DNA from 2 places in the Zhihengliuella halotolerans genome. Region 2 is predicted to be linked to the other one. Evidence: predicted binding sites of a transcription regulator. Region 2 holds the regulator's gene; the other holds the start of a gene.
The links. The regulator LexA, encoded in region 2, represses DNA repair genes until DNA is damaged. The targets are predictions, from matches to a motif close to TCGAACANNTGTTCGA.

Region 1: a site for LexA is predicted at 1,764-1,779, ahead of EV380_RS14655 (HNH endonuclease signature motif containing protein). Genes of this name have one in related genera too.

The regions. Positions count from the first base shown of each region.
Region 1 covers NZ_SHLA01000001.1:3,175,097-3,187,153, reverse strand. The annotation lists gene radA (DNA repair protein RadA) at 1-503, shown strand, start outside; gene disA (DNA integrity scanning diadenylate cyclase DisA) at 573-1,649, shown strand; gene EV380_RS14655 (HNH endonuclease signature motif containing protein) at 1,832-3,769, shown strand; gene EV380_RS14650 (VOC family protein) at 3,896-4,282, opposite strand; gene EV380_RS14645 (ArsR/SmtB family transcription factor) at 4,279-4,572, opposite strand; gene EV380_RS14640 (hypothetical protein) at 4,622-5,284, opposite strand; gene EV380_RS14635 (HhH-GPD family protein) at 5,347-6,312, shown strand; gene EV380_RS14630 (zinc ribbon domain-containing protein YjdM) at 6,344-6,691, opposite strand; gene EV380_RS14625 (APC family permease) at 7,014-8,444, shown strand; gene EV380_RS14620 (Lrp/AsnC family transcriptional regulator) at 8,525-9,484, shown strand; gene EV380_RS14615 (amidase) at 9,413-10,891, opposite strand; gene EV380_RS14610 (DUF5058 family protein) at 11,119-11,874, shown strand; gene EV380_RS14605 (hypothetical protein) at 11,900-12,057, shown strand, end outside.
Region 2 covers NZ_SHLA01000001.1:1,568,901-1,580,957, forward strand. The annotation lists gene EV380_RS07065 (TrmH family RNA methyltransferase) at 1-462, opposite strand, end outside; gene rplT (50S ribosomal protein L20, sunset domain variant) at 595-1,251, opposite strand; gene rpmI (50S ribosomal protein L35) at 1,342-1,536, opposite strand; gene infC (translation initiation factor IF-3) at 1,712-2,353, opposite strand; gene EV380_RS07085 (DUF1844 domain-containing protein) at 2,694-3,077, shown strand; gene EV380_RS07090 (SseB family protein) at 3,153-4,073, opposite strand; gene priA (bifunctional 1-(5-phosphoribosyl)-5-((5-phosphoribosylamino)methylideneamino)imidazole-4-carboxamide isomerase/phosphoribosylanthranilate isomerase PriA) at 4,080-4,814, opposite strand; gene EV380_RS16590 (hypothetical protein) at 4,844-4,996, opposite strand; gene hisH (imidazole glycerol phosphate synthase subunit HisH) at 4,996-5,631, opposite strand; gene hisB (imidazoleglycerol-phosphate dehydratase HisB) at 5,632-6,252, opposite strand; gene EV380_RS07110 (histidinol-phosphate transaminase) at 6,349-7,464, opposite strand; gene EV380_RS07115 (LysM peptidoglycan-binding domain-containing protein) at 7,543-8,055, opposite strand; gene lexA (transcriptional repressor LexA) at 8,232-8,945, shown strand; gene EV380_RS07125 (ATP-dependent DNA helicase) at 9,018-11,024, opposite strand; gene hflX (GTPase HflX) at 11,017-12,057, opposite strand, start outside.

The DNA of each region.
Region 1 (12,057 bases), 1.6 Mb from region 2:
CCGGCACCTGTGTCACCGTCTCGCTGGAGGGGCGCCGTCCCCTCCTCGCCGAGATCCAGGCGCTGGTCTCCCCCACCTCCGGCGGACAGGCACGGCGCTCGGTCACCGGCCTCGACAGCTCGCGCATGTCGATGCTGCTGGCGGTCCTGCAGGCGCGCGCCAGCGTATTCCTCATGGAACGGGACACCTACGTCGCGACCGTCGGCGGCGTGAAACTCACGGAACCGGCGGTCGACCTGGCTGCCGCGATGGCGCTGGCCAGCGCCTACGCCGATCAACCCCTGTCGCGCAGGCTCGTGACCTTCGGGGAAGTCGGCCTCGCGGGCGAGGTCCGGCGGGTGCCCGAGATCTCGCGGCGCCTCCATGAGGCCGAACGGCTCGGCTTCACCCACGCGATCGTGCCGCCGAGCCCAGAGCCCCTCACGGGCATCCCCAGTGGCTTCAAAGTCCGAGAGGTCACCACTCTGGCCGAGGCCCTGCAGACCGTATTCCCGAGGAAGTAGGCCACCCGCCGTCGTCGTACGGGGCATAAACTGGGCTGACCACTCACCACCGCCGCAGAGGAACCCTCCATGACCAAGAGCCCCGAAGACGCGCTCCGCGCGACGCTGGCCCGCGTCGCGCCCGGAACCCAGCTGCGGGACGGGCTGGAGCGGATCCTGCGCGGGCGCACGGGCGGCCTGATCGTCCTCGGGTTCGACAAGACAGTGGACTCCATCTGCTCCGGCGGATTCGACATCAACATCCATTTCTCCCCCACCCGCCTGCGCGAGCTCGCGAAGATGGACGGCGCCATCGTGTGCGACAAGGACTCCTCCAACATCCTGCGTGCCGCAGTGCAGCTGGTTCCGGACCACACGATCCCGACGCAGGAATCGGGCACCCGCCACCGCACCGCCGAGCGCGTCGCCATCCAGACGGGCTTCCCGGTCATCTCCGTCTCGCAGTCCATGCAGACGATCGCGATCTACGTCCAGGGGATCCGCCACGTCCTTGAGGGCTCGGAGCCGATCCTCGCCCGGGCGAACCAGGCGCTCGCCACCCTCGAGCGGTACCGGATGCGACTCGATCAGGTCACGAGCCAGCTCTCATCGCTGGAGATCGAGGCCATGGTCACCGTGCGCGACGTCGCCGTCGTCCTCCAGCGCCAGGAGATGGTCCGGCGCATCTCGGAGGAGATCGCCCAGTACGTGCTCGAGCTCGGCGTCGACGGCCGCCTGCTGTCCCTCCAGCTCGACGAGCTCACGGCCGGCCTCGGCCCGGGCAGCGACATCCTGCTCAAGGACTACTCCAAGAACGGCACGACGGCGGAGGCCATCGACGTCGCCCTGTCGAAGCTGCGCCACTTCTCATCAGCGGAGATCATCGACCTGAACAAGATCGCGGTAGTCCTCGGGTGCAGCGCCCACCCCGACACCCTCGAGTCGCCCCTGCGTCCCAAAGGCCACCGTCTACTCGCGGGCATCAAGGCGCTCCCCCGGGCGGTCGCCGGCCGACTCGTGGAGAACTTCGACGACCTGCAGAAGCTGATGGCCGCCGACATCACCGACCTGATGCACGTGGACGGCATCGGCGAGCAGCGAGCCAGGACCGTCCGGGAGAATCTCTCGAAGGTCGCGGAGTCGAGCCTGCTCGACCGTTTCTCCTGACCCGGTCAACCACCGCGACACCTCGCAACACCCCGTCCCTCCACCCCCGCTACAGCCCGCGGATCAAGGTCCCGCGGAGCCCGGCCGCAGGGCCTCGCACTCTCTGTCCACAAATCGAATACATCTTCCAAAAGTACCCACAGCCCATACTACAAATCGCTGTCCTGTACTAAAATAGAGGCATGGCCATCACGCACCCCACGGAGACCCCCGCCGCCGCTTCCGGCGCCGCGGGCCGGGTCCGCGAGGCCGCCGAGCACCTGACCGGACTCTGCCCCGAGGTCGGGTCCCTGAGTGACGCGGACCTCGTGCACGCCGCGGGTGCGGTCGAGGCCCTGGGCCGGCTCGTCGACGCCCTGCGCGTACGTGCCGCCGGGGAGATCGAGGACCGCTCCAGTCAGGGTCTGGGTGAGGACCGGCTTTCGGCCCGGTACGGGTGCCGGACCGGTAGTGAGCTGCTCGAGCGTCTCACCGGCGCCCCGGGGCGCGAGGTCCGCCGCCGGGCCGGACTGGACGCGCGGACCCGGGCCGGTGTCTCATTGACCGGTGAAGAGCTTCCCGCGCGGTTCCCCGACATCGCGGACGCCCTGCACGCCGGGAGCCTGGGCATCGAGACCGCGGAACTGCTCACCGGGATGCTTACCCGCGTCGGCCCGCGGGCGGACCCGGGTGCGGCGGCCGCGGCCGAGGCGGCGCTCGTGGCCACCGCCACCGCCACCACCGGAAGAGACTTCGCGACACAGGACTCGGCGGCCGATGCCGACGACAGCTCCAGCAGCGGCCCGGACGACGGCACCGGCACTCCGGACGGCTCCACCGACAAAGGCGCCGGCGGGATGCCGGCGGCGACGTTCGCGGAGGTCAAGATCCACTCCCAGGTCTGGGAAGCGCACCTGGATCAGGACGGACCCGATCCCGAGGCCACCCGTGCCGCCGCACGCCGCGGCCTGACTCTCGGGTCGGCCCGGGACGGGCTGATCCCTGTCCGCGGGAACTTGATGCCCGAAACCGCCGCCCAACTCACCCGGCTCCTCGCGGCGTATCTGAATCCCGCGGCCCGCCACCACGGCACCGACCCGAACCCAGAAACCCACGCCGGCGCTACCGGCGCTGAGGATGCTGCAGCCACGCACGGCGGCGCGGACGGCGACAATGTCGCCGGTTCCGAAGCCGCAGGTGAGGCCAGCACTGCTGGCGGCACTACTGCTGAGACCGGCACGACCTCCGGGACGCCGGCGGTCGTGGATGAGCGCACGCCCGCGCAGAAACGCCACGACGTACTCGCCTCCATCCTCACCGCTGCCGCCCGCTCCGCCGAAACCCCAACACTGGGCGGGGACGCCGCGACCCTGCTCGTGCACATCACCGCCGAAGACCTCACCGATCCGGCCGGGAGCGCGACCCTGGACGGCATCGACATCCCCGCAACCGCCCGGATCGCCCACCGCATCGCGTGCGCCGGGGCCGTGCAGAAAGTCCTCTTCGACCGTGCTGGCCGCATCGTGGCCCTCGGGACGAAGGAACGAGTCTTCAACGCCCACCAGCGCCGGGCCATCACGGCCCGTGACGGCGGGTGCGTGATCCCCGGGTGCACGATCCCGGCCTCCTGGTGCGAAATCCACCACGTGCACGCGCACGCCGAGGACGGTCCGACGCACACCGACAACGGAGTGCTGCTCTGCTGGTTCCACCACCACCACCTCGAAAACTCCGGCTGGGACATCAGCATCACCGACGGAGTCCCACACGTGAAAGCACCACCCTGGTACGACCCGACCGGCACATACCGCCCAACAGTCAACGTCCTCACCCGCCGCGGCCGACACCACCGACCCGAACCACCACCACCAGTGGCACCCGAAGCCAAGACCACACCGAAACGGGACGTGCTACCGGACTCTGCCCCGAACACGAGACCTGCAGTGGACACGGGAACGAGCGCGGGCGGCAGCGACGAGAACAGCCCGCCGGGCTGGAACCCGAGCGAGACCGCACGCCCCTTCACGCTCGAAGAAGGCTCCCCGACCCGCTGGGACCCTGCCACAGGGCGGAGCCTCGAAGAGGCCGCCGAGGAACGCCGGCGACGATGGAACGCAGCAGACGACGAACCACCCTGGTGAACCCTCCGGAACTGCAGTAGCGCATCGGGAACCGCGGAGCCGCCGCGACCGAGTGCGGTCAAGGACGCTGGAACAGGTCGAGATCCGGCGAGCCCACCAGAGCGACGCCGAGGACGCCGACTCGGACTAGTTGACGTGGATGATCTGCACGAGATTGCCGCAGGTATCGTCGAAGACGGCAGTCGTGGCCGGGCCCATCGTCAGCGGATCCTGGGTGAACTTGACCCCCAGGCCTTTGAGCCGCTCGAACTCGGCCTCCACATCGTCCACGGCGAACGAGACGACCGGGATGCCATCGGCGGCAAGCGCCTCCTGGTATTGGCGTGCGGCAGGGTGACGATTGGGCTCGAGCAGAACCTCCGGCCCGTCCTGCTCGTCCGGAGCGACGACGGTGAGCCACCGGTCCGCGCCGAGCGGGATGTCGTGCCGCTTCACGAAATCGAGGACGTCCGTGTAGAAGCGGAGGGCCGCCTCCTGGTCCTCGACGAAAACGCTCAACTGGTGAATTCTCATGCTTCTCCTCCTGGCTTCGGAGGCCGCAGCCACCGAGTGGCCAGGGTCTCGAGGGGTTCGATATTCAGGTCGTGGAACTTGTATCGGCCACTGCGACGAGTGCGGACCAGGCCAGCCTCCTCGAGGACCGCCAGGTGCTGGCTGACGCCCTGTCGTGACAGATCGAGGCCGTGCTTGGAGACCAGACGAGTACACAGCTCGAAAAGCGTCTGCCCGTCGCGTTCGACGAGTTCGTCCAGAATGCAGCGGCGAGTCGGGTCAGCCAAGGCCTTGAAGACGTCTCCTGCCATGGCCCGAGATTATGCAAGTATGTGCTTGCCTGTCAATGGGTGGCGGCGACTACTGAAGCTCGAAGACGGCGACACTGGACTCGCGGTTCCCGAGCTTCGCCTGAAAGAGGTACGTGCCCGGTCGCGGCTTCGCCGACACGGCCTGGCAGCCCGGTGCGCTGCGTTCGCGCTCCCACGTGAAACGGGCCGTCTCCTGCTGCCCGGGCTTCAAGGTGATGTGCAGATCCGCCGGATCCGCGAGGCAGTCGGCGGTCGAGAAGATGCGGTCTGCGGTGGACGTCGCAGTGTCCTTGCCGCTTGTGACCAGGAACTCCTGCTCCCCCGTGCCGACGTTGACCTCGCAGTCGAATCCGCCCGAATTCTCCACGGTCATGACCAGCACCGGGTTCTCCTCGGGCCCGTACCTCCGCTGCTCGGTCGAAGCCTTCACAACGACGTCGCGCGGCTGGCAGCTCGTCGGTTCCTCCGTCGACTCCGGGCTCTTCGAGGCGCCCGCACCGTCACCCTCCGACGGCGATCCGTCGTCGCCTCCGCCGCCTTCAGGCGGGTTGGCCGTCACGTCCGGGTCCGCTGTCGTCGCAGCGCGAAGCGCACCGACCGCGGCGATGGATCCCCAGACGATGAGGCCGACGACAACGAGCATCGCGAGCAGCACGACCAGGCGCCGGCGGCGGTAGACGGCCGGGCTGGATCGACGACGAGGGGTTGGCATGCTGCAAGCGTATAACCGCGCGGCCGGTGAGCGCGGAACGCGCGCCGCGTTAGGGTATTCGGGTGCAGAAGACAACCCTGACCCCCGCCCCTGCCGACCTGCACCGGCTGCACACGCAGATAACGCACTGGTTCGACGTCCACGGGCGCGACCTGCCCTGGCGGCGCCCCGAGGCCGGCGCGTGGGGCGTGATGGTCAGCGAATACATGCTGCAGCAGACCCCGGTCGTGCGCGTGTTGCCGGTGTGGCACGAGTGGATGGAGCGCTGGCCGACGCCCGCGGATCTCGCGGCGGAGCCGTCCGGCGAGGCGCTGCGCGCGTGGGGCAAGCTCGGCTATCCGCGGCGAGCTCTGCGCCTGCACGCGGCGGCCCAGCGGATCGTCGAGGACCACGACGGCGAAGTCCCCGGCTCGTTCGACGAACTCATCTCGCTGCCCGGAGTCGGCGACTACACGGCCGCCGCGATCGCGTGCTTCGCGTTCGGTGCCCCGGAAACCGTCGTCGACACCAACATCCGCCGCGTGCACGCCCGCGCCATCACCGGCAATGCCCTACCCGAACCCAGCTACACCGCCGCCGAAGCGCGCCTCGCGGCGGCGCTCATGCCACCGCGCGACGCGGCGGACCCGCGACTTCCCGGCCCGTGGGGCGAGTACGACGACGGCGCGCTCGCGTGTCGCTGGAACGCCGCGGTCATGGAGCTGGGCGCGCTGGTGTGCACGGCGCGAAACCCGAAGTGCGACGCGTGCCCGGTGGCGTCGTCCTGCGCGTGGATCGAGGCCGGCCAGCCGGCCCCGCACTACACGCCGAAGGGCCAGCCGTGGGCCGGCACGGACCGGCAGGTGCGCGGGGCGTTCATGGCGGTGCTCCGCGGGGCGGATGCCCCCTTGGGTCGGGACGAGCTGGTGGCCGCCGACGTCGTGCTCGCGACGGACGCGAAGGCCGACCAGCTGGAGCGGTGTCTGGCGTCGCTGCTCGCGGACGGGCTGGCCCACGAGGGCGCGCACGGAATCAGCTTGCCGCACTGACGCCCCGCAGGTCAGATGATCCTCGCAGGGCTCAGATCTTCTTGACGATGGACGACTTGAGTTCCATCGGCCCGAACCCGTCCACCTTGGCCGCGATGTCGTGATCGCCGCTGCCGTCGACGAGCCGGATGTTCCGGACCTTGGTGCCCGCCTTCAGCGCACTCTGCGCTCCTTTGACCTTCATGGTCTTGACGATCGAGACCGTGTCCCCGTCGGCGAGGACGTTGCCGACGGCGTCCTTGACCACGCGCTCCGACTCGGCGGCCGTTTCAGCCTCCGGGCTCCACTCGTGGGCGCACTCGGGGCAGACCAGGAGAGCGCCCATCTCGTAGGTGTAGGCGCCGCGGCACTCCGGGCAGGGCGGAAGCGAATCGCTCATGGTCTTCTTTCTCGGACGGACGTCGAGCCGGCAGGAGCCCGTAGGACCAGCCAATTCTACGGGCTGCCGACCGGGCTTCACCTGACGACGAGGTCCGCGGTCGTCAGGTTGTCGCAAGTCGCGATCAGCGCGTGCCCGTCGTCGACGCGGATGGTCACGAGAGGGCCGGGCGCGCCCGTACCGGAGCCCGCCGCGTAACAAAGCGGACGCAAGAGCGACGTTGCCCTTGTCCGCCCCATCAGGGTGCGAAAATCTTCCCCCAGCCAGCATCGCTGTCGGCAACGGATCCGTCGTCGCAGCTCAGACACGGAAAGGCCACCCCATGAGCAGTACCGAGCCGCGCACGCTCGCGAAGTCCCTTGGAAACATCGACGCCCTCGCGCTCGGGTTCGGAGCCATGATCGGCTTCGGCTGGGTGGTGCTGACCGGCGGCTGGCTCGAGAGCGCCGGAACGCTCGGGGCGACGGCCGCAATGCTCGTCGGCGGTGGAATCATGGCCGTCGTCGGCCTGACCTACGCCGAGCTCACGGGCTCCATGCCGAAGGCCGGCGGCGAGCACAACTTCATCCTCCGGGCACTCGGGCCACGCCCCTCGTTCATCGGCTCCTGGGGCATCACCGGCGGCTACGTCACGATCGTGGCGTTCGAGGCGGTGGCCCTTCCACGCACGGTCGAGTACATCTTCCCGGGCGTCAGCCAGATCCCCCTGTGGACGGTCGCGGGATTCGAGGTCCATCTGACGTGGGCGCTCGTCGGGGTGGCGGCGGCCGTGGCCCTGACGTGGATCAACATCCGCGGCGCCAAACAGGCCGGTGTGGTCCAGACGTTCACAGTCCTGTTCCTGCTGATCATCGGGTTGCTCCTGATCTTCGGCTCGTTCGCCGGCGGCGAAGCGCAGAACATGCAGCCACTCTTCAGCGGCGGGATGGCCGGATTCTTCGCGGTGCTCGTGGCCGTGCCGTTCCTCTTCATCGGCTTCGACGTGATCCCCCAGTCCGCTGAGGAGGTCAACATCCCGGCGCGCAGGATCGGTGCGCTCGTGGTCCTGTCCGTCGTACTCGCGACCGCCTGGTACGTCATGGTGGTCCTGACGACGTCGACGGCGATGCCCGCGGCGGATCTCGCCGGAGCCGACATCGCGACGGCGGACGCGTTCGGCGCGATGTTCGGTTCCGCGTTCATGTCGAAAGTCATGATCGCCGGCGGCATCGCCGGCATCCTCACCTCATGGAACTCCCTCCTGCTCGGCGCCTCGCGCCTCATCTACTCGCTGGCGCGCAGCGGCATGCTGCCCGAGTGGTTCGCCGACCTGCACCCCAAATACCGCACACCGTACAAGGCGCTGATGTTCATCGGCGGCATCTCGATGCTGGCCCCGTTCTTCGGGGCACAGATGCTCGGCTGGCTCGTCGACTCCGGCGCGCCGAGCATCATCGTGGCCTACTTCCTGGTCTCGGTGACGTTCCTGGTGCTGCGACGACGCGAACCAGGGATGGACCGCCCACTGCGCATCGGTGGTGTCGGCCGCGGAGGCGAGGCCATCGGCTGGATCTCGGTCATCCTCACTGCAGCCCTTTTCAGCCTCTACATGCCCGGCATGCCGGCCTCGCTCACGTGGGAGCCGTGGCTGATCTTCGCCGTGTGGTGGGCGCTCGGCGCCGTATTCTTCTTCCGCGTCCCCGCGGGCATCACTCCGGGCGTGGATGCCGAGGAGAAGGTTCTCGCCGCCGTGCGCACCCGCAACGCGCGCTAGGAGGCGAACGCCACGACGAGGCCTGGTGGTCGTCCGCTAGGCTTCCAGAGGTACTGCGGCCACGGGAGGGAGAACACAGCATGGAAGTCCTCGACGACCTCGAACGCCGTATCGCCGCCGCGCTGCAGATCAACCCCCGTGCGTCGTGGCGAACCGTGGCTCACGCGCTCGACGAGCACGAACGCACGGTGGCCCGCCGCGGCACGGACCTGCTCTCGGTCGGGCGGATCGCCGCCGTCGGAATCCGCTCGCGCCCTGCCTCCCTGCTGGTGCGTGCCCGGTGCACGCCGGGTTCCGCCCCCGTCACGTCCGAGGCGCTGGCGACGCGGGCGGACACCAGCTTCTCCTACATGGTGACCGGCTCGACCGACGTCGTCGCGGAGATCCTCACGACCCGCGACCAGCTGGCGCATCTGGTCTCCGTCGACCTCGCGACCACCCCGGGCATCGCGCATGCGGAGACGCTGCCGGTGTTGAAGTACTTCCGCACCATCCGGTCGTGGCGCATCGGCGCGCTCACCCCGCGCGAGGTCGAAGAGCTGGGGGGACCCCGGCTGGCCCGCGACGGCGCGCCGTTCGTGGACCTTGACCTCTCCGCGCAGGACAAGGACATCGTCGACTGCCTCGTCGCCAACGCGCGCATGAGTTTCGAGGAGATCGCCCGCCGGGCCGGCGTATCGGAGACCACGGCCCGGCGGCGGGTCGAGTGGATCCTGAGCAGCGAGGCCGTCCAGCTGCGTCTTCTCGTGGAACCGGCCGCCGTCGGCCTGCCGCTGGAGGCGCTCGTGTGGCTGCGTATCGCCCCCGCGAAGATCAGCGCGATCGGCGAGTCCCTGCGCCGTGACACCCGCGTCCGGTACGCGGCCGCACTGGCCGGCAGCTCGCAGATCGTCGTCGACGTGACCCTGCCGACGGGCGACGACCTCTACCGCTTCGTCACCGAATCCGAGTGGTCCTCCGAAGTCGAATCATTCGACATCACGATGGTCGTGCGCGCCCGCAAACGCGGGGGCCGTCTGAACGATCCGTCCGTCGCCTGAGATCTCCGGCGCGGTCCGGGCGTAGCCCGTCGCCGCTTCGAAGACGCGCGCGACGCGCAGCAGCTGCGGGTCACGGTAGTGGAATGCGCTCAACTGCACCCCCGTCGGCAGGCCGGAGTCGCTGAACCCGGCCGGCATGGCGAGCGTGGGCAGCCCCGTCGCCGAGAGCAGGCAGGCTGAACGCATCCAGTCCAGGTATGTCATCGACTCGACTCCGTCCACGTCCGACGGGTAGCGCAGCGTCGCGTCGAACGGGAGGACCTGCGCCCCCGGAGTCAGGAACAGGTCGTACGACTCGAAGTAGGCGCGGACCCGCTGCTGCAGCCGCGTCGCGGCCGCCGTCGTCTCGATCAGGGTCCGCGCGTCGAGCGCCCACCCCTTCTCGACGTTCCAGATGACCTCGGGCTTGACGAGCTCCGGCTGGGAATCGACGAGGGCGCCCAGGCCGGTGGCGAAGTCGATCGCTCTGGTGTCGCCGAAGACCCGGTCGGCCTCGGACAGGTCGATCGTTGCCTCCTCAACGGTCGCGCCGAGGGATTCGAAGACAGCGACCGCGCGGTCCAGGGCCGCGAGCATGGGCGCCTCCACGGGCACGCCCAGGCCGAAGTCGCGGCTGACTCCGATCCGGACGCCACGCAGGTCGGCCGGCGCCTCGCCGCCGAAGGCCGACGCGTCCAGCGGGGCCTGCAACTGCAGCTCGGCCGCGGGCCCCGAGGCCGCCCGCATGAAAAGCTCGATGTCTTCGACCGTGCGGGCCATCGGGCCGACCCTGCCGAGCCAGGCCCACGCGTTGCGCTCGCCCGGCATCGGGATGACGCCGAGCGAGGGGCGGAGCCCGAACACATTGCAGAACGACGCCGGGATGCGCACCGAGCCGCCCATGTCGCTGCCCTCGCCGAGCGGCTGGATCCGCGCGGCCAGGGCTGCGGCCAGACCTCCGCTGGATCCGCCGGCGCTGCGCGTCGGCGCGTACGGGTTGGTGGTTGTCCCGAAGACCTCGTTGAAGGTGTGCGACCCGGCACCGAACTCGGGCACGTTGGACTTGCCGGTGGCGACGACGCCGGCCGCGCGCAGCCGGGCGACGATGAGGTCGTCGCGATCGGGGACGTGCTCGGCGAAAGCCGGCGAGCCGTTGGTCGAACGCATCCCGGCCACCTGGTGCGTGTCCTTGTGCGTCATGGGCAGCCCGTGCAGTGCGCCCGTCGGACCGGACTCCGCGAATCGACGGTCCGCCTCCGCGGCCCGCTGCATCGCGCCCTCGGCGTCGATGGTGACGATCGCATTGATCGGACCGTTGACCGCTTCGATGCGGTCGAGATGGGCCCGCGTCGCCTCCCGCGAGGACAGTTCGCCCGCGGTCATCAGGGCGACGAGTTCGGTCGCGGACTTCTCGTGCAGGTCGGTCATGTTCTCTCCTCGGTTCGGCTGGCGGCGTCCGTGTGCGACGACGTCGCCGGCACCTCACATCTCCCCTCGAGTGTGTTCGACGTCACGGTCGCAGGGAAGCGCGGGCGACAAAAACCCCGCTGGTGGCGGATATGGACAGATCGCGGTCCGATTCCGCCAATCATTGAACCGGGCCGCGAGGAGTGTGAATGTTATGGACATCACATTTGGCACCGGAAGGAAATTCCATGAGCAGCACATCAGCGGTCGTCGCCGCGAGCGGCGCATCCACCGACATCGCCGCGGTGGCCAACTCGCCGGTCCTGTGGATCTGCGCACTCGGCGTCTTCGCCATCATCTTCGTCCAGACGGCGATCTACATGAAAGCGGCCCGCACGGCCGGTTCGTCCGTCGATCTGGACAAGAAGGACCTGACGCGGGCCTTCCGCTCCGGCGCCATCGCCTCAGTGGGTCCGTCGCTCGCCGTCGTCATCGTGGCAATCGCACTGCTGGCGCTCTTCGGGACACCCGCGGTGCTGGTCCGGATCGGCCTCATCGGCTCGGTGTCGACCGAGGTCGCCTCAGCGTCCATCGCCGCCTCGTCGCTCGGCGCGGACCTCGGCGGGCCCGACTACACGCAGCAGGTTTTCGCTATCGCCTTCATCGCGATGTGCCTCAGCGGTGGTGCCTGGATGCTGGCGACCCTCATCCTGACCCCGCTGCTCAAGCGCGGCGGGAACAAGCTCTCCGAGGTGAACCCGGCCGCGATGGCGCTCATCCCGGGCGCCGCGCTGCTGGGAGCGTTCACGACCCTGACGGTCGCTGAGCTGCCCAAGTCCGGCCTCGGCGCGCTCACGATCGGCATCTCGGCGATCATCATGGCTGGACTCCTCTTCACGGCGAAGAAACTCAACGCCGGCTGGATCAAGGAGTGGGCCCTCGGCATCTCGATCATCGTCGCCCTGACGTTCGCCTACTTCGCCCACACGGCCACCGTCGCCTGACGAGACCGCTAGAGAAGGAACCCCCATGTCAACGATCATCTCGGAATCCCCGACCGGTATGCAGGCCTTCGAACGCACGACGTCTCGCTGGGGTCGGCTCACGATGCTGGCTGGTCTGCTCATCTCCTTGGCGGGACCGCTCTACGTGGCCCTGTTCATGGACGTCGGGGTCACCCTGACGCA
Region 2 (12,057 bases):
CCCCGCCGCGTCCGCAGCCCGCAGGATGGTGCCAGCGTTTCCCGGGTCCTGGACCCGGCACAACACGGCGACCAGCCGGGGGCGCGCCGCGATGATGTCCGGCAGGGAGACGATCGTCTGGCGACACACCGCGATGATCCCCTGCGGTGTCACGGTATCGGCCATCGCCGCGATGACGGCCGGCTCGGCGAGCCGGACCTCGCAACCGTCGACCCCGGCGACCAGCTCGGGGTGCCGCTCGGCGGCAACGGGACTGGCAAAGATCCACTGCACGATGCCGTCGCGCCCCTCCCGGATTCGCTCGGCGTGAAGACGGATCGCTTCGCGCACGGCTTGGGGACCCTCCGCGAGGAAGAGTCCGGACTTGTTGCGACCGCTGCGGGTGGCGAGCCGGGCGACGTCCCTGACGCGCTCGGCCCGCGGGTTGGCCATGATCGGCTGATCCGTGGGGGCTTCTCTCATGTGCACGACTTTATCCTCGTCTGGCTGGGGAGGGCGCGTTGGGGTTTCCGGGTCGGACGCAAAAAGGGGACGGGATCTTTGAGATCCCGTCCCCTGCGCCGCCCTCGAAGAGGGCGAACAGGCGAAAGCCTGCTACTTGATCTGCTGGCGAGCCTCGCCACCAGCCGGCTCGAAGCCGGCGGCCTTGGCGGCCTCGATCGAAGCGAACCACCACTCAGGAGTGGTCTGGTCGTACCAGGTCGAGCCCGGGACGTGGTACTTCTTCGACTGGTTGCCCTTGATGACGAAGCCCTCCGGGGCCTCTTCACCCTCGACGGCCTTGACGGCGCCGTCGGCGGCGGGGGCCTCGGCGGCCGGAGCGGCCTTGGCGGCGGCCTTCGGAGCCTTGGCGGCCGGGGCAGCTGCGGTCTTGGCGGCCGGAGCGTTCACATCGGCCGGAAGCGCGTCCTTGGCGACCTTGACCAGCGTCGCGAAAGCGTTGGCGTCGGAGACGGCCAGCTCGGCGAGCATGCGGCGGTCGACCTCGACCTCAGCGGCCTTCAGGCCCTGGATCAGACGGTTGTAGGTCAGTCCGTTCGCACGGGAAGCAGCGTTGATGCGCTGGATCCACAGGCGACGGAAGTCGCCCTTGCGCTTACGACGGTCGCCGTAGCTGTAGACGAACGAGTGGAGCAACTGCTCCTTGGCCTTGCGGTAGAGACGCGAACGCTGACCGCGGTAACCCTTGGCGCGCTCGAGAACGACCCGGCGCTTCTTGTGGGCGTTGACCGCCCGCTTCACACGTGCCACGTGTGTACTCCTTCATGTTGTGTCCCCGTGTCTACGGCGTCGGCCGGCCCGGGGACGGTGTTAATTCGTCAGATCGCCTCAGCGGGAGGCTTAGAGGCCCAGCATCCGCTTGATGGTCTTGACGTCGGCCTTGGCAACCAGCTGGTCGCTCGCCAGACGGCGGGTCAGCCGCGAGGACTTGTGCTCCAGATAGTGGCGGCGGTTGGCCTGCTGGCGCTTGAGCTTGCCGCTACCGGTGAGCTTGAAACGCTTCTTGGCGCCACTGTGAGTCTTGAACTTCGGCATGTCCGCCGTTCTCCTTACGTGCTCCCGTACCCATGGGCCGGGGATCTTCTCGGGCATCCGAGGTGGATGCCTCCAGGGTCTGCGCACTCTGCGAGCGGACCGGCCGCTCAGAGTGAAACTGTTCGTGCATCGTGTCGGAACACGATTGGCCCGGCTGGACTCCCAGCCGGTCGGGCTAGTCTTCGGAGCCCTTGGCCTGCTCGAGCTTCGCCTTCGCCTCATCGGACAGATTGTCCGCGAGCGTCTGGTTGAGCTCAGCTTCGTTACCCTCGGTGTCGACTCGCTGCTTGTTGCCGCGCGTGCGGGTCTGGTCCTTCTGGGCTCGACGCGCGTCGGCTTTCGCCTCCGCCTTCGTCTTCACCGGACCGATGACCATCACCATGTTGCGGCCGTCGATGCGCGGGGTCGATTCGACGATACCGACCTCGGCCACGTCCTCAGCGAACTTGTTGAGGAGGCGGATACCCAGCTCGGGACGTTGCTGTTCACGGCCGCGGAACTGGATGATGGCCTTGACCTTGTCACCCGCGCCGAGGAATCGGAGCGCGTGACCGGTCTTGGTCTCGTAGTCGTGCGTGTCGATCTTCAGGCGGAAGCGAACTTCCTTGAGAACCGTATTGGTCTGGTTCTTACGGGACTCGCGCGCCTTGACCGCAGCCTCGTACTTGAACTTGCCGAAGTCCATCAACTTGCACACCGGCGGCTTGGCATTCGGGGCAACCTCTACGAGGTCCAGATCTGCTTCGCCTGCAAGACGCAGGGCGTCTTCGGTCGGGACAACGCCGACCTGTTCGCCGTTGGGTCCAACCAACCGCACCTCTGGGACGCGGATTCGTTCGTTAATGCGTGGATCGCTGATGTGTCGCTCCTGCTAGTACTTGTACGGATCACCACCCGCATACGGAAAAGGCCCCCGTCTGCGAGGCAGGCGAAGGCCAGAAATTCGATGCGGCCCCTGTCGGAGCCGACGGACATACCGCCTGAGCGAATGTCCCCGAATGACCCGGCAGCCTGTATCGGCTACAGCGGGTGGGAGTTTGGCCTCCACTTGCAAGCCTGAATCATACCTTCCGCGCTACGCGTTGGTCACGTTAATTGACACACGTCACGCCGCACCGAATGCATGATTCAAGTCGGTCTGTGACAAGCTTAGCAGTATGAGCACCTCCGAAACCAATCCGGCAGCCGAGTCGCAGCACTACTCCATGACGGAGGAGACCGCGGTCCGCGATATCGCCGAAGTCCCCGCCGTCGAGGTCATCACGACGGCGGCTGTCCACCTCATGAGTGCCGCCGCCGTGAAGTGCGGCCTCGCCGCGGGCCCCGACGCCGAGGAACTGAAGGATCTGGACGAAGCCCGCAAGCTGATCACCGCACTGGCGGGCCTGATCACGGCCGGCGCGCCAGAGATCGGCAGCCAGCACGCGGCCCCGTTGCGCGATGGCCTGCGTTCCCTGCAGCTCGCCTTCCGTGAGGCGTCGATCATCCAGGACGCTCCGGGCAAGGGCCCGGGCGAGAAGTTCACCGGCCCGGTCTCGTAGCAGCAACCGCTCCGACAGACTTGCGCCCGTGGGGAGCCGCCGCCGGCGGCTCCCCACGGGCTTTTCCGTGCCCGGCTACGCTTCGGAAGCCAACCGCATCTCCAGGGAGTCGACGGCCTCCGCGAACTCCTTGGTCGTGGACAGCGTTTTCTGCAGTCGTCCGACGGCGGCCTGGGCCTGCGCAGGGTCGGTCTCGCGAGCGAACGTGATGGTGAGCCGCAGTTCCGGCCCGTGCCCCCCGCCCGGCACGACGCCGCCGGCCCGGTCTCGGCACGCGACGCCGCTGCCGGCGGACAACGCCAGCCGGCGCACGATCGGCTCGCCAACCGAGAGCTCCCTGAGCAGCTCGACAAGGGACTCGTCCCGGTAACTGGGCGTCCAGGGGCGCTGCTGCGCGAGCGCCCACATCGCGGGCCGTCGAACGACGAAAGTCGTTTCCGCCCCGGGATCGACCACGAGCAACTGCGAATCCTCCTGCACCGCCGACAGGGCAGCACGCGGAGCGTAGACCGCAACCGGGCGGGCCTCCGGATGCCACCCCTGCAAAGCCGCCACGGAGGTGAAGATCGGCAGGGCGCTGCGTCCGTCGGGTGCCTTGATGGTGACCAGAGCCATGTCGGCTTCCTTGTCCTCCGTGAAGCCGTGCTCGCCGAGGCCGCCCTCGGCCAGCGCGGCAACCACGGGCACGAAGACGCGCGCCGTCGCGAGCGCAGCGACGACGTCCTCCTCCGAGCCGCTTTTGCGGCGGAGCCTGTCAAGAGCCGCCGTGAATCCGGGATCTGCGAGACCATCGTCCTGGTCGAAATCGTGCAGCGGGTTCCCCTCGCCCGAGAGGTCGCGCCCCTCCCACGACTGTCCTGCGGAATCGGCCGCACCACCGGCCCGCTGAAGTGCGGCGGCGATGTGCCCCGGCAAGTCTCTGGCGCCACCGGCCCCACTGCCGTGGGCCTCCGGTGACGCCGGCTGCGGGCGGTCGGCCGCGTCGTCGTGCGTCATGGATTCCTAGCGGCGGCCGGCGACGTCGAGGGCCTCTGGCAGTGTGAACTTGCCGGCATAGAGGGCCTTGCCCATGATCGCTCCCTCAACGCCGAGCGGCACGAGCTCGCGCAGCACCCGGAGGTCGTCGAGGCTGGAGATGCCGCCGGAGGCGACGACGGGCTTCTCCGTGCGACCGCACAGCTCCTTGAGCAGCTCGACGTTGGGGCCCCGGAGCGTCCCGTCCTTCGTCACGTCAGTCACGACGTAGCGGGCGCACCCGGCGTCCTCCAGGCGTGCGAGCACGTCCCAGAGATTGCCGCCCTCCTTCGTCCATCCGCGCGCGGCGAGGGTCGTGCCGCGCACGTCGAGCCCGACGGCGATCTGGTCCCCATGGCGGGCGATCACCTCGGCCGTCCACTCCGGGTTCTCCAGTGCAGCCGTGCCGAGATTCACGCGGGTGGCACCGAACTCCAGCGCGCGCTCGAGTGACTCGTTGTCGCGAATTCCGCCCGAAAGCTCGACCTTGATCGACATTTCATCGGCCACGCGACGGAGGATCTCCGTGTTCTCTCCCCGACCGAATGCCGCGTCCAGGTCCACGAGGTGGATCCACTCGGCGCCGGCTTCCTGCCACGCCATCGCCGCTTCGAGCGGGTCGCCGTAGCCGGTCTCGCTGCCCGCCTCACCCTGGACCAGGCGGACGGCCTGACCGTCGGCGACGTCGACAGCGGGAAGCAGTTCGAGAATGTCTGTGCTCATGAGAGTTCCTTCGGTGGGGAGGGGATGGATTAGCGCAGCGTCAGCATGTAGGCCGCCAGCAAGGACAGGCCCGCGAGTACCCAGAGAACGACGATCCAGGATTTGTGGGCCTTCTGCCGGCGCAGGGAGATGGCGCCGCCGGCGAGGAGGCCGCCCAGCGCCATGAGGAGAATGGACCACATCAGAGAGTGCCCAGCCAGTTGCGGAGGAGTTGGGCTCCGGCGTCGCCGGATTTCTCGGGGTGGAATTGCAGGGCGGAGAGGGGCCCGTTCTCGACGGCGGCAATGAAGGGCTTGCCGTGCGTCGACCAGGTGACCATCGGCGGCTTCATCCGCGGCTGCAGCACCTCGAACTCCCACTTCTGCACCCCGTACGAGTGCACAAAGTAGAAGCGCTCGTCGCGCAGCCCCTCGAAGAGGACGCTGCCCTCGGCAGCGTCGACCGTGTTCCACCCCATGTGCGGCACCACCGGCGCGTCGAGTCGTTCGACGGTGCCCGGCCACTCCCCGATGCCCTGGGTGCGGACGCCGTGTTCGACCCCCTCTTCGAAAAAGACCTGGTGCCCGACGCAGATGCCCAGTACGGGCCGTCCGCCCGCGACACGCCGTCCGATCTGCTGGACCGCGCCGACGTCCTTCAACGCCGCCATCACGGCGGCGAAAGCGCCGACGCCCGGCACGACGAGACCATCTGCCTCGGCCACCAGCTTGGGGTCGCGTGTCAGCGTGACCTGCGCTCCGACCCGCTCCAGAGCGCGCACGGCTGAGCGGACGTTGCCTGATCCGTAGTCGAGGACGGTGACCTTCGGCGCCGCCATCTAGAGCGCGCCCTTCGTGGAGGGGATCTCCCCGCCCAGGCGAGCATCTGGCTCGACGGCCTCGCGCAGGGCACGGGCCAGCGCCTTGAACTGCGCCTCGACGATGTGATGGGGGTCCCGTCCGCCGAGAACGCGCATGTGCAGGCAGATCTGGGCGTGCAGCGTCAGGGCCTCGAAGACGTGACGCGTGAGCGAGCCCGTGAAGTGGCCTCCGATCAGATGGTATTCCTGACCGGCCGGCTCTCCGTCGTGGACGAGGTAGGGACGGCCGGACACATCGACGACGGCGTGGGCCAGGGCCTCGTCAAGGGGGACGGTGGCCTGCCCGAACCGCCGGATTCCGGCCTTGTTACCGAGCGCGACGCGGAGGACCTCGCCGAGGGTGATGGCCACGTCCTCGACAGTGTGGTGGACGTCGATGTGCGTGTCGCCGAAGGCCTCGACGGTGATATCGATCATCGAGTGGCGCGCGAGTGCGGTCAGCATGTGGTCGTAGAACGGCACCGTCGTGTTGATCTTCGCGACTCCGGTGCCGTCGAGGTCGAGTTCGACGGAGACGGAGGACTCGCTGGTCTTCCGTTCCATACGGGCACGACGACCCGAAAGCAGTTCTGCGGGCATTCTCTAGTCCTTCGACGATGGGGGCGGCAGCTGGTGGGCTGCAGGTCTAGTTTAGCGATCCGGCGGCAGCCGAACGCGCGGTCCGTGCGCGGGCGATCAGCGCCCGGCGCGGTCCTGCTCGAGCAGAGCCTCGAGCTCGCGGAGGAAGGCGCCAGTCTCGGCCTCGGTTCCGGCTGTGACACGCAGGTGCCCGGGGATCCCGACGTCCCTGACGAGGATTCCCTTGGCAACAAGGCCCGACCAGACCGTGGACGGGGACTCGAGCCCCCCGAAGAATACGAAGTTGGAGTCACTCGCGGCCGGAGTGAGCCCCATCCTGGTCAGCTCGTCAACGATCCGGTCGCGCTGGATCTTGATGTCCTCCACGTTGGCCAGGAGCGCGCCGACGTGCTTGAGCGCCGCGTTGGCGGTCGCCTGGGTCACGGCCGACAGGTGATAGGGCAGGCGGACGAGCCGCAGGGCGGCCGTCACTTCTTCAGCAGCCGCCAGGTAGCCCAAACGGGCGCCGGCCAGGGAGAAAGCCTTGCTCATCGTCCGGCTCACGATCAGCCGCTCCCGTCCCGGGAGAAGTTCCAGGGCTGACGGCGTTCCCGCGTGGCGGAACTCGGCGTAGGCCTCGTCGACGACCACGATGGCCTGCGATTCCTGACCCGCATCGTAGACCGCGGTGACGACATCCTGGCCCAGTGCGGTCCCGGTCGGATTATTCGGGGAGCACAGGAAAACGATGTTCGGCCGGTGTGCGCGAACCTGGGCTGCCGCGGACTCAGCGGTCAATTGGAAGTCGTCGGCCCGCGCGCCGGCGATGTAGGTCGTGTCGGTACCGCTGGCGAGCAGCGGATACATCGAGTACGTGGGCGGAAAGCTCAGCAGGCTCCGGCCCGGTCCGCCGAACGCCTGCAGGATCTGTTGGAGGACTTCGTTGGATCCATTCGCAGCCCAGACCTGGTCCGCGTTCACGTCGTGGCCGAGATAGTCCGCAAGGCGGGACCTCAGCTCGACGAACTCTCGGTCCGGGTACCGGTTCAGCCGTTGCGCGGCGGCGAAGACCTCGTCCGCGATGGCCCGGCTGACCGCTTCCGGGAGCGGATGCGTGTTCTCGTTGACGTTCAGTTGTATGGGGACATCCAGCTGGGGTGCACCGTAGGGTTGCAGGCCCCGCAGGTTCTCTCGCAGTGGGAGCTTCGACAGTCTCTCTAGAACATCACTCACCGATCCAGCTTAGTTCTGATGCTGCCCGAGTTCAGAATGCCGGACCGGCGGGAGTCTTAAAATGACCACGTTCGCCCGTCAACCGACAGGGACGAAGACCTCTTGCCCGACCTCGACAACTTGCTTCTCCAGCCCGTTCAGTTCCACGATCTCCGAGATCACGATGCGCGGATCGCGAGCCGGAGCGAACTCCTGCGCCAGACCCCAGAGGCTGTCACCGCTCAACACCGTGACCGCCTCCACCTCGGGCGCGGCCACTTCGAGGCTGCCGGCCGCGTTGGCCGGCGAGTTCAAAAGACCTACGAGCAGGACGAGGAGCGCGGCGCCCAGCATCAGCGGAAGCCCGATGAGAACGAAACGTCCGCGCTGCGTCAGGCGTAGTTTTCCCGGACGGGTCCGGGGCGCGGAAAGCTGGGCCGTAGAGGCGAAGGAGGGGTCTGGCGCGAGTGAGATATGTGCCAAGGTCTTGCCTTTCTTTCTCGTACAATGGTTCCCGTCCCGCATCCTCTGCCGGGTGAAACCTCGAATTCGAAGCTCCGCATCACGATCGAAGTTCGAACTAGAACAGGACTTCGAAGCTTGCATGTCCATGTCTAGCATCCTTGAGCGATGCTTGTCGAGACACCTTCGAATAAATCTTTGAAGCTGGGTCGAAAATCGTCTATGGTTGAAGCAGGTGGTTCGTAGGAGTCACTTCACCAGCCGGCACCCGCATTTTGGGTTCGAGTCAGCCGGGGTGTCCGAACGGGTAGCAAGGATGTGTGGCCATGGCCTCGAGTGAGTCCCCCAAACCGCGCCGCCAGCGCAAGAGTCTGACGCTGCGCCAGCGCAAGATCCTGGAAATGATCCAGCGGTCGATCGCAGCTCACGGCTACCCGCCGTCGATGCGGGAGATCGGCGACACCGTCGGCCTCGCGAGCCTCTCGAGCGTGACGCATCAACTCATTCAGCTCGAGAAGCTCGGTTACATTCGGCGCGACCCCCGCCGTCCGCGGGCGATGGAAATCCTCAAGCCGCTGACGCTGTCGGATGAGAATGCGCACTCGGCGACAGACGACATGAAGACGGTGAGCGGCCGGCCAGTAGCCGAACTCACGAGCGCCGCCGACACTGCGATGGTCCCGCTCGTCGGCCGCATTGCCGCAGGGGGCCCGATTCTTGCGGACCAGACCGTCGAGGACATGATGCCGCTCCCCCGTCAGCTCGTCGGTCAGGGTGAACTCTTCATGCTCAAGGTCAGCGGCGATTCCATGGTCGAAGCCGCCATCTGCGACGGCGACTTCGTCGTCGTCCGCCAACAAAGCGACGCAGAGAACGGCGACATCGTAGCGGCGCTCCTCGACGACGAGGCGACCGTGAAAACGTTCCGTCAGCGGGACGGGCACACCTGGCTGCTGCCGCAGAACCGGCAGTACGAGCCTATTCTCGGCGACTCGGCCACCGTCATGGGCAAGGTCGTCTCGGTGATGCGTTCAATCTAGAGTCGCCTGCGGCGACGAAAAGAGGAGGGCGCCTACCCCGCGGGGTAGGCGCCCTCCTCTTTTCGTGGCGGATCAGTTGTGCTCGGCGAGGCGCTTGAGCGCCCCGGTGACCGTCGTCTTGTCGACAGTGGGCCACATTGCCGGCAGGGATGCCCGCAAGAATCCGCCGTAGCGCTCGGTTGCGAGTCGCGAGTCCAGAATGGCGACGACACCGCGGTCCGTGGTCGACCGCACTAGCCGTCCCGCGCCCTGCGCGAGCCGCACGGCAGCGTGGCTGGCCGCCACGGACATGAAACCGTTGCCCCCGCGCTGGGCCACGTCCCGGCTGCGCGCCGTCGACAGCGGATCATCGGGCCGCGGAAAGGGGATGCGGTCGATGATGACCAGCCGGCAGGAAGGACCCGGGACATCCACGCCTTGCCACAGGGTCATGGTTCCGAAAAGGCAGGTGTCCGGTTCCTCCGAGAACTGCTCGACCAACGCACTCATGCCCGACTCGCCTTGGCAGAGGATCGTCTCATTCAGCCGCGGCCGCAGGGCCTCGGCCGCATCTTCGGCCGCACGCTTCGAGGAGAACAGCACCAGGGCGCCACCACCGGAGGCGTGGATCAGGTCGGCGATCTCGTCGAGTGCCTCTGCGGAGACCTGCCTTCCCGGCTTGGGCAGGTGCTTGGCGACGTAGAGCATCCCCTGCCTCGGGTAGTCGAACGGGCTGCCGACATCGATTCCCTCCCAGGACGGTGCACCGTCGCCGAGCAGGCCGAGGTCCCCGGCCACGTGCTCGAACGCCGCGCCGATGGCGAGGGTCGCCGAAGTCAGCACGACCGTCCGCCCGTCGAAGAGGCCCTCGCGGAGTTTGCCCGCGACGGAGAGCGGGGCGACGTACAGCGTGGCCGGGGTTGAATCGTCCGGTTGCACGTAGCCCTGACCCGGCACGAAGCTGCCCGGGCGGGACGCCCAGACGACCTCGCGCTGGTCGGTCGACTCCTGGAGCCGGTCGCCCATCTCCACGAGGTAGGACAGCTGCGAGCGTGCCATCTGGCGCGCCCCGTCAACGGGCTCGTTCGGTTCGGGCTTCGAGTCGGACATCGCGACCCGCGCCGCGTCCGCGACCTCCCCGACCGCTACCGCCTGCGCCTCGTTCAGACCCTTGGGCATAAGGCCGGCGGGTACCCCGGTGAGCGCCTTGTCGAGCGCTTTCGCGGCCTGCGTGAGCTGGTCGACGTTCACGCGGCAGTGCTTGCGCGCGGCGCTGGCCGCAGTGAGGACCATGCTGCCCGAAAGATCGCGCGTCACCGATCCGGTCACCCGATCCTGAAGTTCGTGCGCCTCGTCGATGATGACCGTGTCGAAGTCCGGCAAGACAGCGAGCCCCTCGAACGCCGAGACGGCAAGCATCGCGTGGTTGGTGATGACGACGTCGGATTCGGCGGCCCGGGCGCGCGCCATCTCGCTGAAGCACTCTTCGGCCATCGGGCATTTCTGGGCGCCGAGGCAGTCACGGGCGCTGACGGAGACCTGGCGCCACGCCAGGTCGCTGACGCCGGGGCGCAGGTCGTCGCGATCACCCGTCGGCGTTTCCTCGGCCCACTCGCGGACGCGGACGACGTCTCGCCCCAGGGGGGACGTTGGCCCTGATGCCTGCTGCCTCGAGGCACCGTCCTCCGTGAGCGAGAACAGCGCCCCCTCGTCGTCGTCCGGGTAGCCGCCCCCGAGCTTGTACTTGCAGACGTAGTTGCCTCGGCCCTTGGCGATCGCCACGTCCATCGGGCGTGGGAGCTCGTCTGCGAGGTGCTCCAGGAGCCGGGGCACGTCGCGGCTGACGATCTGTGCCTGCAGGGCCAGCGTCGCAGTGGAGACGACAACGGGCTTGTCCGAATTCACCGCGTGGGCCAACGCGGGAATCAAGTAGGCAAGTGACTTGCCGGTGCCCGTCCCGGCCTGCACCAACAGGTGCCGGCCGGTACCGAGCGACTCGGCGACGTGTTTGGCCATCTCCTGCTGCCCGGCCCGGCTGGTCCCGCCCATACGTTTCACGGCCGTGTCGAGCAGGTCGAGGACCTCCCTGACCTCAGGCATCCTGCGGTGTCTCGTCGTCGCCCTCCACCCGGAACTCCTCGAGTTCCGGGCTCAGGGACTCGCGCACCTTCACACGCATGCGCGTGCCGTTCGCGACGTGCTCGGTCGCCAGGATCTCGGCGTCGTTTCCGTGCAACCGGCTGACGACGTCCCCGCGCTGGTACGGCACGAGGATGTCCATCAGCACGTCAGGACGCGGGATGGCCGCAGAGACCAGGTCGACCAGCTCGGCGATCCCGTCCCCAGTGCGGGCGGACACGACAGCAGTGCGCGGCTCGCGCTGGCGCAGGCGTTCGATGACGAACGGATCCGCGGCGTCGGCCTTGTTCAGGACGATGATCTCCGGGATCTCCGTCGCGTCGACGTCTCGCAGGACCTCGCGTACAGCGCGGATCTGCCCCTCTGGGTCGGGGTGCGAGACATCGACCACATGCAGGATCAGATCGGCGTCGGCAACTTCTTCGAGGGTCGACCTGAACGCCTCGACCAGCTGGGTGGGCAGCGAGCGCACAAAGCCGACCGTGTCAGCGATCGTGAACCCGACGCCATCCGGCGTCTCCGCCTTGCGAATCGTCGGGTCCAGAGTCGCAAACAATGCGTTCTCGACGAGCACACCGGCGTTCGTCAGGCGGTTCAACAACGACGACTTGCCCGCGTTCGTATAGCCCGCGATAGCGACGGACGGGACGGTGTTGCGCTTGCGGTTTGCGCGCTTCGCCTCACGCGCTGGTTTCATGGCCGCAATCTCGCGCCGCAGCTTCGACATCCGACTGCGAATGCGACGGCGGTCGAGCTCGATCTTCGTCTCGCCCGGTCCGCGCGAACCGATGCCGCCGCCGGCGGCGCCAACGCGTCCACCGGCCTGACGCGACAGGGACTCACCCCAGCCACGCAGGCGCGGCATCAGGTATTCGAGCTGAGCCAGTTCGACCTGCGCCTTTCCCTCGCGACTCTTGGCATGCTGGGCGAAGATGTCGAGGATCAGCGCCGTGCGGTCGATGACCTTGACCTTGACGATGTCCTCCAGCGCGCG